2 regions of the Streptosporangium sp. NPDC087985 genome follow, and region 2 is predicted to be linked to the other one. Evidence: predicted binding sites of a transcription regulator. Region 2 holds the regulator's gene; the other holds the start of a gene.
What was found. Region 2 encodes LexA, which represses DNA repair genes until DNA is damaged. Its sites were predicted from a motif close to TCGAACANNTGTTCGA; they were not measured.
Positions count from the first base shown of each region.

Region 1: the regulator LexA is predicted to act here: its motif matches at 2,910-2,925, upstream of ruvC (crossover junction endodeoxyribonuclease RuvC).

Region 1 covers NZ_JBIUTQ010000002.1:721,536-729,444, reverse strand. The annotation lists gene yajC (preprotein translocase subunit YajC) at 1-264, opposite strand, end outside; gene ruvB (Holliday junction branch migration DNA helicase RuvB) at 491-1,549, opposite strand; gene ruvA (Holliday junction branch migration protein RuvA) at 1,673-2,293, opposite strand; gene ruvC (crossover junction endodeoxyribonuclease RuvC) at 2,290-2,868, opposite strand; gene ACIN94_RS08690 (YebC/PmpR family DNA-binding transcriptional regulator) at 3,105-3,857, opposite strand; gene pdxT (pyridoxal 5'-phosphate synthase glutaminase subunit PdxT) at 3,861-4,451, opposite strand; gene pdxS (pyridoxal 5'-phosphate synthase lyase subunit PdxS) at 4,675-5,589, opposite strand; gene ACIN94_RS08675 (DUF3048 domain-containing protein) at 5,741-6,751, opposite strand; gene ACIN94_RS08670 (hypothetical protein) at 6,869-7,408, opposite strand; gene ACIN94_RS08665 (glycosyltransferase family 4 protein) at 7,405-7,909, opposite strand, start outside.
Region 2 covers NZ_JBIUTQ010000015.1:76,364-84,272, reverse strand. The annotation lists gene ACIN94_RS24085 (hypothetical protein) at 1-722, opposite strand, end outside; gene leuS (leucine--tRNA ligase) at 1,084-3,552, shown strand; gene ACIN94_RS24075 (NAD(P)-dependent oxidoreductase) at 3,735-4,598, shown strand; gene lexA (transcriptional repressor LexA) at 4,777-5,487, opposite strand; gene nrdR (transcriptional regulator NrdR) at 6,191-6,652, shown strand; gene ACIN94_RS24060 (vitamin B12-dependent ribonucleotide reductase) at 6,737-7,909, shown strand, end outside.

The DNA of each region.
Region 1 (7,909 bases), on a different contig from region 2:
GACCGGGGTCAGCACACGGCCAATCGCGGCCTTGACCCAGCGGGTCTCGACACCGGGGGCGATCTCCAGGATCACATCATCGGCATCGATCGCCACCACGGTCGCGAAGAGACCGGTCGTGGTCATGATGCGGCTCCCCGGAATCAGAGAGTTCTGCATCTGAACCTGCTCCTGCTGCCGCTTACGCTGCGGCCGGATGAGCAGGAAGTAGAACACCACGACCATCAGAGCGATCATGATAAGGCTCGAGTAGTTGCCGCCCATGGGGCCGCTCCTTACGCTTTAAGAATGACCGGCCTGTCGCCGGACGTCATATACGGCACGCCGCTCAGCACGTCAGCCTACACAGCCAGCCAAGCCACGGAGTTTAGGCGAGCTGTTAGGAGTGCGGCAACGAGGTCACGAACTGGCGCGCGGGGAAGTTCCCATTTCGATACCGTTGTCATCGATCTGTGATCAACTTCGTACGGTTTCTCCACCATGCCCAACGTCAGGCATGACCCGAATCATCCCCAAGGTCGACGATCATCGAGGCGCCGAACGCGTCCGGAGGCGGCGTCAGACCCAGATGGACCCAGGCGGCGGCGGTCGCGACCCGGCCCCGGGGAGTGCGCGCCAGCAGGCCCTGGCGGACCAGGAACGGCTCCGCGACCACCTCGACCGTCTCCGGCTCCTCCCCCACCGCCACCGCCAGCGTGGACAGCCCCACCGGGCCGCCCCCGAACTTGCGCAGCAGCGCCCCGAGCACCGCCCGGTCCAGCCGGTCCAGCCCTTCGGCGTCGACCTCGTAGAGGTTCAGCGCCGCCGAGGCGACGTCCCTGGTGACCACCCCGTCGGCCCGCACCTCGGCGAAGTCGCGGACCCGGCGCAGCAACCGGTTGGCGATGCGGGGCGTGCCCCGTGACCGGCCCGCGATCTCGTACGCCGCGTCGCGGGGAAGTTCCAGGCCGAGGAGCCGTGCGGAGCGGTCCAGCACCTGTTCCAACTCGGCCACCTCGTAGAACTCCATGTGGGCGACGAAGCCGAACCGATCGCGCAGCGGCGCGGGCAGCAGCCCGGCCCGGGTGGTGGCCCCGACCAGGGTGAACGGCGCGACCTCCAGCGGGATCGCGGTCGCCCCCGGCCCCTTGCCCACCACGATGTCGACGCGGAAGTCCTCCATCGCGAGATAGAGCATCTCCTCCGCGGGGCGGGCCATCCGGTGGATCTCGTCGATGAAGAGGACCTCTCCCTCCGAGAGGGTCGACAGGATCGCCGCGAGGTCGCCCGCCCGCTCCAGCGCGGGTCCGGAGGTGATCCGGAGCGGCACGGCCAGCTCTGTCGCGATGATCATGGAAAGGGTCGTCTTACCGAGGCCGGGACCGCCGCTCATCAGCACGTGGTCCGGTGGCCTGTTACGCCGCAACGCGCTCTGCAGCACCAGGGACAGCTGCTCGCGCACTCGGGCCTGGCCGATGAACTCCTCCAGCCGCTTGGGGCGCAACGCCGCCTCGATCAGCCGCTCGTCGCCCTCGGCGTCCGGCGCCACCAGATCCCGATCGAAACTCACGCCGGTCCACCTTCACTCATGCGGGCGGCTCCCATGTCGCCATGCCCGTCTCGGCTCTCCGCGCCCGCGCGGGCGGATCCTGTCTCGCCGTGCCCGTCCGGGACCCGCATCGTGGAGTGCCCCTCACCTGACGCTCAGCGCGCGGAGCGCGGCCTTGAGCAACGTCGCCACCTGTGGAGAACGGCCCTGTGCCACCTCGGCGTCGGCCTGGGAGGTGACGGCGGCGACGGCCTCGTCGGCGTCCTTCGACGAGTAGCCGAGACCCACCAGGCCGGAATGGACCTGGTCGCGCCAGGCGGGCGCGGGCGCTCCGCCGTTGAGGGCGGCGTTGACGGCCTGATCAGGCGTGCCGAGCTTGTCCTTGAGGTCGACGATGATCCGCTGGGCACCCTTGGGGCCGACCCCGGGAACCCTGGTCAACGCCTTCACGTCGGCGCTCGCCACGGCCATCCGGAGCGCGTTGGGAGTGTGGACGGCCAGCATCGCCAGAGCGACTTTGGGACCGACCCCGTTGGCCGTCTGCAGCATCTCGAAGATGCCACGCTCGTCGTCGTTCCCGAAGCCGAACAGTGTCAGCGACTCTTCCCGGACCACGAGCGAGGTGGCCAGCCGGGCCTCCTCGCCGACTCTGAGCGTCGCCAGCGTGCCCGGCGTGCAGTGGACCAGCACGCCCACCCCGCCGACCTCGACCACCGCGCCGTCAGGCGCGATCGCGGCCACCCGTCCCCGCACCGAGGCGATCACTGTGTGGTTCCTCTCGAGTATCCGGCCCGGCCCCGACCCCGGAAGTAGGCGGCGGCGGTCGTCCCCGGCCCGGTCTTGGTTCTGGCCAGTGCCTCGGCCAGCCGGTTCTGCGCCCCGCCCCGCCACACGTGGCAGATCGCCAGCGCCAGCGCGTCGGCGGCGTCGGCGGGCTTGGGCATCGCGTCCAGCCGCAGCAGCCGGGTCACCATGGTTCCCACCTGCTGCTTGTCGGCCGTGCCACTGCCGGTGATCGCCGCCTTGACTTCGGACGGCGTGTGCAGCGCCACCGGCAGTCCCCGCCGGGACGCACACAGAATCGCCACAGCGGACGCCTGCGCGGTGCCCATCACGGTCCTGAGGTTGTGCTGGGCGAAGACCCGCTCCACAGCGACCGCGTCGGGCTCGACCTCGTCGAGCCACTGTTCGATACCCGTCTCGATCGCCACCAGCCTGGCCCCGATCTCGTCATCGGCCGGGGTCCGGACGACGCCGACCTTGACGAGCTTCAGCGGCGCTCCAGGCCGCCCTTCGACCGCCCCGAGCCCACATCGGGTCAGCCCCGGATCGACCCCCATCACCCGTAGCTCGGGCAATCGCACCGGCACGCCTCCACTCGCCGAACACCTGTTCGGTGCCCGACTCTACCGCTTGGGAGCACGCCGCGCACGGCTGCCCGCACCGTCGGTCAGAAGCAGCCAGGTAGGTACGGCCTGGCCTGGAAGGCGGCGTCAGGGGCCTCAACGGTCGGCTCGAAGCCCCTCAGGCGACGGAACCTCCGCCCCCCGGCGGCGGGTCGGGCGCTTCGAGGGACCTACGCGTCGAGCCTCTCCAGAACCTCGTCGGAGACGTCGAAGTTGGCCCAGACGTTCTGGACGTCGTCGCTGTCCTCCAAGGCGTCGATCAACCTGAAGACCTTGCGCGCGCCATCCTCGTCGAGGGGGACGTTCATTGTCGGCAGGAAGCTGGACTCCGCCGAGTCGTAGTCGATCCCGGCGTCCTGCAGGGCCTTGCGGACCGGGACGAGGTCGGTGGCCTCGGAGACGACCTCGAACTGCTCACCCAGGTCGTTGACCTCCTCGGCACCCGCGTCGAGGACCGCGGTCAGCACGTCGTCCTCCGACAGCTCGCCCCGGGGGACGAGAACGACGCCCTTGCGGTTGAACATGTAGGACACCGAGCCGGGGTCGGCCAGCGAGCCACCGTTGCGGGTCAGGGCGACACGGACCTCGGAGGCCGCGCGGTTGCGGTTGTCGGTCAGGCACTCGATGAGCACCGCGACGCCGCCGGGGGCATAGCCCTCGTACATGATGGTCTGCCAGTCGGCGCCGCCGGCCTCCAGGCCGCCGCCACGCTTGCGGGCGCGCTCGATGTTGTCGATCGGGACCGAGTTCTTGCGCGCCTTGGTGATGGCGTCGTACAGCGTCGGGTTACCGTCCGCGTCAGGGCCGCCGGTCCGGGCCGCGACCTCGATGTTCTTGATGAGCTTGGCGAACAGCTTGCCGCGTTTGGAGTCGAGCGCGGCCTTCTTGTGCTTCGTCGTCGCCCATTTGGAGTGGCCGGACATCGGCTAGAGCTCCCTCACCATCTCAACAAAATATGAATGCACGCCGGCATCCCCGGTAAGTTCCGGATGGAAGGACGTGGCGAGCAGCGGTCCCTGACGGACCGCGACGATCCTATCCCCAGCTTCGGCCCGAGCCAGCACTTCTACGTCGGAGCCGACGGATTCCACCCACGGGGCACGGATGAACACCGCGCGCAGCGCACCGCGGCCGGCGAAGTCGATGTCGGCCTCAAAAGAGTCGATCTGGCGGCCGAAGGCGTTGCGGCGGACCACCATGTCGATGCCTCCGATCGTCTGCTGACCGTCGGCACCGGCTACGATCCGGTCGGCCAGCATGATCATTCCGGCGCACGAACCGTAGGCGGGCATACCGTTCTTGATCCTCAGCCGGAGCGGCTCAAGCAGGTCGAAGGTGTCGGCGAGCTTCCACATCGTGGTGGACTCCCCGCCGGGGATGACCAGGCCGTCGACCGCCTCCAGTTCGCCGGGCCGCCGCACGGTTACCGCCTTGGCTCCCGCCGCCTCCAGCGCGTGCAGATGCTCACGCACGTCTCCCTGCAGGGCGAACACACCGATCGTCGGGGCGATGCTCACCAGTGGTCCTTTCAAGGTGCCTGAAATGCCTTCTCAGCGTATGGCCACGGCGCGCGTCGCCCAAAACCGGGCCGGGCGGCGGCAGGGACGCCGTGCGAGGGGAAGGTGGCGAGCCCGTCCCACCGGCCCCGCTGGGCGCCGCATGTCGTCACCCCACGGGACGGGCCCGCGACGGAACGGAAAAGGCGGCACCCTTCACGAATGCCGCCTTTTACACAAATTTCTACCAGCCGCGCTCGGCCAGGCGGTGCGGGACCGGGATGTCGTCCACGTTGATGCCGACCATGGCCTCACCCAGACCACGGGAGACCTTGGCGATGACGTCAGGGTCGTCGTAGAAAGTGGTGGCCTTGACGATCGCAGCGGCACGCTGGGCCGGGTTGCCGGACTTGAAGATGCCCGAGCCGACGAACACGCCCTCGGCACCGAGCTGCATCATCATCGCGGCGTCAGCCGGGGTGGCGATGCCACCGGCGGTGAAGAGCACGACGGGCAGCTTTCCTGTCTTGGCGACCTCGGCGACCAGCTCGTACGGCGCCTGCAGCTCCTTGGCCGCGACGAACAGCTCGTCCTCGGGCAGCGAGGACAGACGCTTGAGCTCGCCCCGGATCTTGCGCATGTGGGTGGTGGCGTTGGAGACGTCACCGGTGCCGGCCTCACCCTTGGAGCGGATCATCGCCGCGCCCTCGGTGATCCGGCGCAGCGCCTCACCAAGGTTGGTCGCACCACAGACGAAGGGCACCGTGAACCGCCACTTGTCGATGTGGTTGGCGAAGTCCGCGGGGGTCAGCACCTCGGACTCGTCGACATAGTCGACGCCGAGCGACTGGAGAACCTGGGCCTCGACGAAGTGGCCGATGCGGGCCTTGGCCATGACGGGGATGGAGACGGCGTCGATGATGCCGTCGATCATGTCGGGGTCGCTCATCCGGGAGACGCCCCCCTGGGCACGGATGTCGGCGGGAACCCGCTCAAGGGCCATGACGGCGACAGCACCGGCATCCTCGGCGATCTTGGCCTGCTCGGCGTTGACGACGTCCATGATGACGCCGCCCTTGAGCATCTCGGCCATACCCCGCTTTACCCGGGCGGTTCCGGTGACGGTGGTCTCGGTGACTTCGGGCGTGCTGCTGGACACGGTCTCTACCTCACGACGGCTGATTGCGGATCACGGGCCGTCCGTGAGGACGGGCACCACGTCTCCATGGTAGGCGCTGATCCACCTGTCCCCCTACATGCCATCCTGTCGTCATCCGTCGTCCTTCTTGGACAGCATGGTGAGACGGGGATCAAGGGATGATGGGCTTACGGGACGTCAGGACGACCCAAACCTGCCCGGGGGCGAAGTTCATCGGCTCCCCCGCCGCGGTGGTGAAGACAGTGCCGTCCTCCTCCGTCTCGCGCGACCATCTGGCCTTGAAGGCCTGGCCGTCGCGGAGCACGATGGCACTGCCCTTGCCGGTGCTGTGCACCAGGGGCGTGTAGCTCTGGTTCTTGTCGTGGAACTCCGAGCGCTCGGTCTTGGTGTACTGCACGACGATCGTGGGCGCACCGAGCTGACCGCCCTCGGCGGCCATGTCCTTCTTCCCGTCCTGCCAGATCAGCCACTTCCCGGCGGCCTCCGACCAGGCGAAGGTGAACCGGGCCGACGGGTACTTCACGCTGAACGTCTTCCGGGGTACACCGCCCTCGGGAGCGTCACCGAAGGTGAAACCTATGTCCTTGGCCTTGCTCGCCTTGGGTGCCTGGGCCAGCAGCTGCTTGGTGTTGGCGAACAGGTTGTAGGGCGCGTAGCGGCCGGGCTGGCGGAAGTAGGCGCCCGGAGCCCGGCTGTCGGAGACGTCGAACAGCGACGACTGCGCGATGATGGGAAGCATCTTGGTCTGCGCGCCCGAGTAGGCGAAGGCGGGCTTGCCGAACTGCGGAACGATGTGCATATCGGAGATACGGGCGCTGCGGACCGGGCCGATCTGGGGCGGGAACTTCGAAGAGAAGATCGCCATGAGGCGCGTCAGGCCCGCCTCGACCTGCTCGACGTAGACGATGTCGGCGCTCTTGAGACCGAGCTGAGGCTTGCCCGCCGAGGTGTTCTCGATCTTCGCTGCGAGCACGGCCCTGCGGGCGGAGCCGGGGAGCCCGGTGAAGGGATGGGTCGGTTCCTCCGTCGGGGTCGGATCCGGCTCCGGGGCTTCCGCCTGCGGGTTGCTCCCCGCCGCGGGCTCGTTGGAGGAACAGGCCGCAACCGGCGCGAGAACGACCAATCCCGCCAGCGTAACGGTGATCATCCGGGGCACTCGCACGGCTCATCTCCTCAAATCGACCTTGAAACGCCCAAGAGCTTACCTGTGTCCGCCTTGCCGAATTCCACGCTTCGGGTACGCCTCGTCCGTCTTTCGGACGGTCGGCTCCGTGTGGTCCTATTCGATGGCGAGGGCTTTCGGGGGCGCGTCGTCGATCTCGAAGAAGCCCGGATACTCCGTGTGCCCGGCCAGCCGTAACGTGCGTGCCAGCCAGCGACGCTGGGCGGCCCTGGTCACGCCGACCGCGCTGTTGTAGAAGCGGCGCGAGTAGAGCACCTTGGCCACCGCGGTGCCGAGCTCCTCCAGCAGTTCCGCGGCCGGTGGGGGGGCGGCCGGCCGGTCGTGGAGGCGCTCCTGGTCGATCACGGCCCGCAGCGTGCGCGACAGGTCGCTCTCGGCGTGCTCGCGCTCGTCGGGCCCCGCCGTACGGGCCTCGTGGGCCGCCGCGGCCAGCACCAGGCTCGTCGCCGGATCAAGGCTCCGGGAGGCGGCCAGCTCCAGGCAGACGGCGGTCCGCCGTACCAGAGCGGCGTCCAGAGACTCCCGGGCCAGCTCCAGCCGGATGTGGAGCCGGTCCAGCCGACCGGCCCGCCAGGAGATGTAAACGGCGGTGAGCAGCACGATCGCGCCCACCACCAGGATCTGCGTGGTGGTCACGGTGTGTCGTCCTCCTCCACCCCGGCGGTGCTCGCCACGGTCTCGTAGACGCGCAGGACATCGCGGGCGACCGTGGACCAGTCGTATTTCCGGACGGCCTGGCGGGCCTCCTGTGACAACTTGGCCCGGCGGTCGGGATCGTCGAGCAGCGCGGCGGCCTCGCGGGCGAGCGAAGCGGCGTCGCCGGTCTCGAACAGCGCCCCCGCCTGGCCGTCGTCGAGAACCTTGCGGAAGGCCGGGATGTCGCTGGCCAGGATCGTCGCGCCCGCCGACATCGCCTCGGTGAGCACGATGCCGAAGCTCTCCCCGCCCAGGTTGGGCGCGCAGAACACGTCCACCGAGTGGTAGGCGCGGACCTTGTCTTCCTCGCTGACCATGCCGAGCAGGACGATCCGGTCATGAAAGCGGGCCGGCACCCTCTCCAGCACCTCCTTCTCGTCGCCGGGTCCGGCGACGAGAAGGCGGAGTCCGGGCCGCTCGGCCGCCAGCCGGGTGAACGCG
Region 2 (7,909 bases):
GGGGAGGGGTCGGGGCTCGGTGTCCCGGCCGGTGGCCTGCCCCAGCCGCCGTTGTCGGCCGCCGAGGTGACGTTCCAACCGCCGTCGCTCCCCGCCGGGGCCGTATCCCCTCCGCTGCCGGGGTTGTGGGCCACCCCCCAGCCGCCGTTCTCGGTGGCGGGAGCCGTACTCCACCCCCGGTTGTCAGCGGCCTGTGGCGCGCCCCAGCCGCCGTTCTCGGCCGCAGGCGGAGCGGGGGACCAGGTGCCGGGCTTCTCCTGCGGTACGGCCTGCCGGGAATCGCCGCCCGGCTGCGGCCCCGAGGCCGGCGGCTGGGAAGCGGAAGCCGGTGTCCCGAAGATCTGTTGCCAGGAGCCGTTACCGGGGACGCTGGTCTGCCAGGAGGCATTGCCTCCGGCCGACTCTTCCTGGGGAAGGGGGAGCCGAGGACTGGTGCCCGAGGAGTCTCCCGCCCAGGCGGACGGCGGTTCTGCTGCTTCCGGCCATGCCGGAGGCAGGTGGGACTGGCTGGACTGCTCCGAGGCCATGGCTTCCTTACCTCCCGGGCGAACGCCCGAATTAGGGGTATTGGGCATGGTCTCACGTGAGACGGGGGAGTTCACAGGGAAACTGGAGAACGCCCCCCTGAACTGGAGTCCGGTGGGGTCGGTGGGCGGATCCTGCATCGGCAGGCCGACCTCCGAGGGATCCGGGCCCTGCCCCGGCTCGACTGAGTGTGCCACGATGAAAAGAGTAAACTGGTGGGACATGTGAGCTCACAGCGGACTTCGCGCCGTCGAGGCTCCACCCGTCCCAGACGCACGAGCATCCATTGTGCTGACCTGCCGGTGTCCGTGTCCCCGGTTTACCGTGATCAGATCTGTTTCCTCAGGCCATGAATACGACTTGCGGACTGCGATAGTCTGGGCATATGCGTGTCGCGGCCCTGCTGCTTATCGGGCCGCATCGGCCTTCCCGGCGCTAGACGCCTGCCGATGCGGCTGCCCTTCGCATGAGCGGAGGGTTTTTCTATTGGGTCGGATGGGTCAGATCATCTGCGCAGACGTATACCGAGGGAAGATTGACGTGAGCGAGCAAGCCGACATGCAGAGCGACGAGCAGCACTACGACCCGCAGGCCCTGCAGGTCAAGTGGCAGCAGCGGTGGGAGGAACTCGATCCCTTCCGGGCCTCCGACGATCCCGCCGACCCGCGCGAGCGGCGCTACCTGCTCGACATGTTCGCCTATCCTTCCGGCGATCTGCACATGGGGCACGCCGAGGCCTTCGGCCTCAGCGACGTTCTGGCGCGCTACTGGTTCCAGAAGGGTTACAACGTCCTGCACCCCATCGGGTGGGACTCTTTTGGCCTGCCCGCCGAGAACGCCGCGATCAGGCGCAACGCGCACCCGGCAGAGTGGACCTACGCCAACATCGAGACCCAGGCCAACTCCTTCAAGCGCTACGCGGTCTCCGTCGACTGGTCCCGCCGCCTGCACACCAGCGACGTCGCGTACTACAAGTGGACCCAGTGGCTGTTCATCCGCTTCTTCGAGCGCGGTCTGGCCTACCGCAAGGGCGGTCTGGTCAACTGGTGCCCGAACGACCAGACCGTGCTAGCCAACGAGCAGGTCGTGGCCGGCAAGTGCGAGCGCTGCGGGGCCGTTGTCGTCCGCCGCGAACTGACCCAGTGGTACTTCAAGATCACTGACTACGCCGACCGGCTGCTGGACGACATGGCCCAGTTGGAGGGCGGCTGGCCGGAGCGCGTGCTGACCATGCAGCGCAACTGGATCGGCAGGTCCGAGGGTGCCGACGTCAACTTCGTGATCGAGGGCCGCGACGAGCCGGTCACGGTCTACACCACCCGTCCCGACACCCTGTACGGCGCGACCTTCTTCGTGGTCGCTCCGGACGCGCCGCTGGCCGAGGAGATCGTCACAGACGACCGGCTCGAGGCATTCGAGGCCTACCGGGCCGAGGTGGCCAAGCTCTCCGACATCGACCGGCTGTCCACGGACAAGGAGAAGACCGGTGTCTTCCTGGGCCGGTACGCGATCAATCCGGTCAACGGCGAGCGCATGCCGGTCTGGGCGGCCGACTACGTCCTGTCCGACTACGGCCACGGCGCCATCATGGCGGTCCCCGCACACGACCAGCGCGACCTGGACTTCGCCCGCACCTTCGGTCTGCCGGTGCGGGTCGTGGTCCACACCGGCCTGGCCGACCCGGGCGAGACCGGTGTCGCCACCGCGGGAGAGGGGTCCCTGGTCAACTCGGGCCCGCTGGACGGCCTCTCCAAGGCCGATGCGATCGCCAAGATCACCGAAGTGCTGGTCCAGCGCGGCACCGGCAAGGCGACGGTCAACTTCCGCCTGCGCGACTGGCTGCTGTCCCGCCAGCGCTTCTGGGGCTGCCCGATCCCGATCATCCACTGTGCCGACTGCGGCGAGGTCCCCGTCCCGGACGACCAACTGCCCGTCACCCTGCCCGACCTGCGCGGTGAGGCGCTCGCTCCCAAGGGCGTCTCCCCGCTGGCGTCGGCCGACGACTGGGTCAACGTCTCCTGCCCCAAGTGCGGAGGACCGGCCCGGCGTGACACCGACACGATGGACACCTTCGTCGACTCCTCGTGGTACTTCCTGCGCTACGCGGACCCGTCCTACGAGGATGGTCCGTTCGACGTGGAGAAGATCCGCCAGTGGGGTCCCGTCGACCAGTACGTCGGCGGCGTCGAGCACGCGGTGCTGCACCTGCTGTACTCACGGTTCTTCACCAAGGTCCTGCACGACATGGGCATGGTCGACTTCACCGAGCCCTTCACCCGCCTGCTGAACCAGGGCCAGGTGGTCAACCAGGGCAAGGCGATGTCCAAGTCCCTGGGCAACGGCGTGGACCTGGGTGAGCAGATCGACGCCTACGGCGTGGACGCCGTCCGGCTGACCATGGTGTTCGCCGGTCCGCCGGAGGACGACATCGACTGGGCCGACGTCTCCCCGGCAGCCTCGCAGAAGTTCCTGGCCCGCGCGTTCCGTGTCATGGCCGAGGCCGGTGCGGCCTCGGCACCCGGCGCGGACGCCGCCACCGGTGACCTGGAGCTGCGCAAGGCCGTCCACCGGACCATCGATGAGGTCACCAAGCTGGTCGACTCCCACCGGTTCAACGTGGCGGTGGCCCGCATGATGGAGCTGACCAGCGCGGCCCGCAAGGCCATCGACTCCGGTCCCGGCGCCGCCGACCCGGCCGTCCGTGAGGCCGCCGAGACCCTGGCCGTCATGCTGTCCCTGGTCGCGCCGTACGCTGCGGAGGAGGGCTGGGAGCGGCTGGGCCACCCCGCCTCGGTCGCCACGGCCGGATGGCCGGTGGCCGAGCCGGCCCTGCTGGTCCAGGACTCCGTCACCTGCGTCGTCCAGGTCGCGGGCAAGGTCCGCGACCGGCTGGAGGTCTCTCCGGAGATCTCTGAAACCGACCTGGAGGCTCTGGCGCTGGCCTCGGACAAGGTCCAGGCACTCCTGTCCGGCACTCCTCGCAAGGTCGTCGTCCGCGCGCCCAAGCTGGTCAACATCGTCCCGTAGTGACTTCGGGGCGCCCGTGCGGCGGGCGCCCCGAGCCCGGGTCACCGCGACGTGTCGGCTCGGATCCCTCAGGCCGTTGATCCGCGCTTCCCACACCGCTTAAAAGCTCTGTCCCTTTTCGGACCTTCTCCGCGTGGCCGGTGGCCGGAGAAGGAAGACAACGGCTGACAGGGGGATGAGGCATGCGGGTGTCAGTGCTCGGGATGGGCAGCATGGGCCGGGCGATGGCCCTGCGACTGCTCGAACGCGGTCATGTGGTCAGGGTCTGGAACCGGACGCCCGGTAAGGCATCCGAGGTGATCGACGCGGGCGCCGTCGAGGCGCCCTCACCGGCCGAGGCCGCACGGGATGCCGACGCGGTGCTGATGTCGCTCGCCGATGATCAAGCGGTCCGTGACGTCGCGGCCCGACTGAGTGATCTCGGCTCCGATCCCGGTGGTCCGGTCGTGGCAGACATGAGCACCGTCTCTCCGGACACGTCCCGCGCGCTGGTGGGGCTGGTGCCGGGGGGCCGGTCCGTGGCCGCACCCGTTCTCGGGGGGCCGCAGGCCGTCCTCAGCGGACAGGCCACAGGCCTGCTGGGCGGTGAACGCGGCCTCGTGGACCGGCTGGAGCCTGTCTGGTCGGATCTTTTCACCGTCCACCGCTACTGCGGGGACGATCCCGGGAACGCCCTGACCTTCAAGCTCCTGAACAACTACCTGCTGATGGCGGGTGTCGCCGTCGTCGCCGAGGTAGTGGCCACGGGCCAGGCGGCAGGGCTCGACGAGGCGGTGCTGAGGGATCTGCTCTTTCAGTGGCCGACCGTCGCGCCTGGTCTGCACAACCGGCTCGACGACATTCTCCATGGTGACCATCGCGGATGGTTCGCGACGCGGCTCGGTGCCAAGGACGTGCGGCTCACTGCCGAGGTCGCGGAGTCGAAGGGGCTTGAGCTGCCGATCGCCCGGCTGATCGAGCAGCGTTACGAGGAAGCCGCCGAGCACGGCTGGAACGACTCTGACGTAACCGCGGTTGTGGAACTGCTCCGCGGGCAGCGCGGTTGAAGGTCGCCACCGTGGAAGCGGTCGGCCGAGGGCGGACCGCAGATCGGGCCCAGCCGAGGGCGGAGGCTCAGCCGTACGGTATCGAGGCGGCCAATGGCTGTGGCGGCACCCCACAGAAGTCGCGCAGAAAAGGAGAGGCCCCCGGGTCCGCAGGGACGCTCTCCTCCGCTGTGCCGTCTCAGAGCTTGCGCAGGACCGCCACGACCTTGCCCAGGACGGTGGCCTCGTCGCCGGGGATCGGGTCGTAGTTCGGGTTGTGCGGGACGAGCCAGACGTGGCCGTCCTTGCGCTTGAAGGTCTTGACCGTGGCCTCGCCGTCGATCATCGCGGCGACCACGTCACCGTTGTCCGCGACGGGCTGCTGGCGGACCACCACCCAGTCGCCGTTGGCGATGGCGGCCTCGATCATCGAGTCGCCGGTCACCTGGAGCAGGAAGAGCGTGCCCTCGCCGACAAGTTGCCTGGGTAGGGCGAAGACGTCCTCGACGCTCTCCTCGGCGAGGATCGGGCCGCCGGCGGCGATCCGGCCGACGAGCGGCACATAGGCCGCGGTCGGGCGGCTGACCGGGGTCTCGTCCTCGCCCGTGGAAGGATCCATCCACAGCGCCGGCTCTCCGGGAAGACGCACCTCGAGTGCGCGAGGGCGGTGTGGATCGCGGCGCAGGTATCCCTTGCGCTGCAACGCCGTCAACTGGTGCGACACGCTTGAGGTGCTGGTGAGCTGCACCGCCTCGCCGATCTCCCGCATGGAGGGCGGGTAGCCGCGCTGCTGCACCGAGTCACGGATCACCTCAAGGATCTTCCGCTGCCTGGGGGTGAGGCCAAGGGAGTCGCGCCTGCGCACCGCCAGGTCACTGACGGCCGAACCGTTCTTGTCGTGTTCGCTCATACGATCTCCTCGCCTCCCGGTCTGTATTTCTCGCGTCGCACACGGCGACCGTACCCCTGTTGAAGATCATATTCAAACAATTGTTCGAGTCGTTCTCGAAATCAGTCAGTGACGCGGTGTACGACATCGTACGGGAGTTCGATCGACACCGTGTTCGATTCGCCGATCTTTCTTCGATACGTGTTCGGGCAGGTCGAAGACATGAGGGGTGCCGTGAAAACGGGGCGAGGCGGCGGGAGGGGTCGGGTGGGCGCCCGTCCGACCGGCAGGAACCGGCGGGGAACCTCCGATATCCTGGTCCGCCGGGCCGGCTCGCCGGACGGGGGGCTCGCCCCCGACGGGCAGCCGGATCATGAATCTCTGCGGTCTGTCCGGCTCTGTGATCCGGCCGGGGACCCGGCTCTTTCTCCCGGCGGGTCCGCCTCCTGGATAGGTCTCCGGAGGGGTGACACGCCCGGCTCGGATGAATGTGATGGGCTGATCAGCGACTTCGCCTGACGGGGCCTTCCCAACTTGCGTTCATGGGCCGACCCTCCTACCGTTGGACCACAACATCTAGTGGCATCACCGGCGCACTTCACCATAAATTGTGTTTCCATTACCGCTTCTCGACTATCGAGAGGCGCGCGCGAGCATCTCGTCATGGACGCTGTGGGAGTGGGCGAAAGAGTGGGCCGCTTGCCGGGTCAAGGAGGCGACACGCGTGCACTGTCCGTTCTGTCGGCACCCTGACACCCGGGTCATCGACAGCCGGTCCACCGAGGATGGCGGGGCCATCCGCCGCAGGCGCACGTGCCCGGAGTGCGGGCGCAGGTTCACCACGCAGGAGACCGTGCTGCTCATGGTCAGCAAGCGCAGCGGGGTGACCGAGCCTTTCTTCAGGGAAAAGGTGATCGCGGGCGTCCGGCGGGCATGCCAGGGACGCCCGGTCAGTGAAGACTCGCTGGCCCAGCTGGGCCAGCGAGTGGAGGAAGGCATCCGGGCGACCGGGTCGGCGGAGATCGCGGCCCATGAGGTCGGGCTGGCGATCCTGGGGCCGCTCCGCGAACTGGACGAGGTGGCCTATCTGCGGTTCGCCTCGGTCTACCGAGGCTTCGAGACTCTGGCGGATTTCGAAACCGAGATCAAGCAGCTGCGGACGGATCGTTCCGTCAAGCAGGACTGAACATACCCCGGGCGCCGGGGGACAGGGCGGCGCGTTGATGTGGTCCGACTCGAGGGCTCAGCGGAGCCCCGGAAGGGGGAAGTCATGACGGAGACGGTCGGTGGCGCAGCCGCGCGTGGGGGCAAGCGGTTGCGCAGGGGTTTGAAGATGAAGCGGATCTTCACTACCCCCGGAGTGCATCCCTATGACGAGGTGCGCTGGGAGCGCCGCGACGTCGTGATGACCAACTGGCGGGACGGCTCGATCAACTTCGAGCAGCGGGACGTGGAGTTTCCCGTCTCCTGGTCGGTCAACGCCGCCAACATCGTGACCACCAAATACTTCCGTGGCGCGGTCGGCACCCCGCAGCGCGAGTGGAGCCTGAAGCAGCTCGTCGACCGGGTGGTGGGCGTCTACACCAGGACCGCGGTCGAGCAGGGCTACTTCGCCGGCGACGAGGACGCCGAGATCTTCGACCACGAGCTCAAACACGCCCTGGTCAACCAGATCTTCAGCTTCAACTCGCCGGTCTGGTTCAACGTGGGAACCGCTTCGCCGCAGCAGGTCAGCGCCTGTTTCATCCTGGCCGTCGACGACCAGATGGAATCCATCCTCGACTGGTACAAGGAAGAGGGTGTGATCTTCAAGGGCGGCTCGGGGTCCGGCGTCAACCTCTCCCGGATCCGCTCGTCGAAGGAACTGCTCTCCAGCGGCGGCACGGCCAGCGGCCCGGTCTCCTTCATGCGTGGCGCGGACGCCTCCGCGGGCACCATCAAGTCCGGCGGCGCCACCCGCCGCGCGGCCAAGATGGTCGTCCTGGACGTGGACCACCCCGACATCGAGGAGTTCATCGAGACCAAGGCGCGTGAGGAGGACAAGGTCCGCGCGCTGCGCGACGCCGGGTTCGACATGGACCTGGGCGGCAAGGACATCGTCTCCGTCCAGTACCAGAACGCCAACAACTCCGTACGCGTCTCCGACGAGTTCATGCGCGCGGTGGAGAAGGGCGAGGAGTTCGGCCTGCGTGCCCGGCTCACCGGCGAGGTCATCGAGAAGGTCGACGCCAGGGGCCTGTTCCGTAAGATGGCGACGGCCGCCTGGGAGTGCGCCGACCCCGGTGTCCAGTACGACGACACGATCAACGACTGGCACACCAGCCCGGAGACGGGCCGCATCACCGCCAGCAACCCGTGCTCGGAGTATCTCCACCTGGACAACTCCTCCTGCAACCTGGCCAGCATCAACCTGATGAAGTTCCTGAAGGACGACAACTCCTTC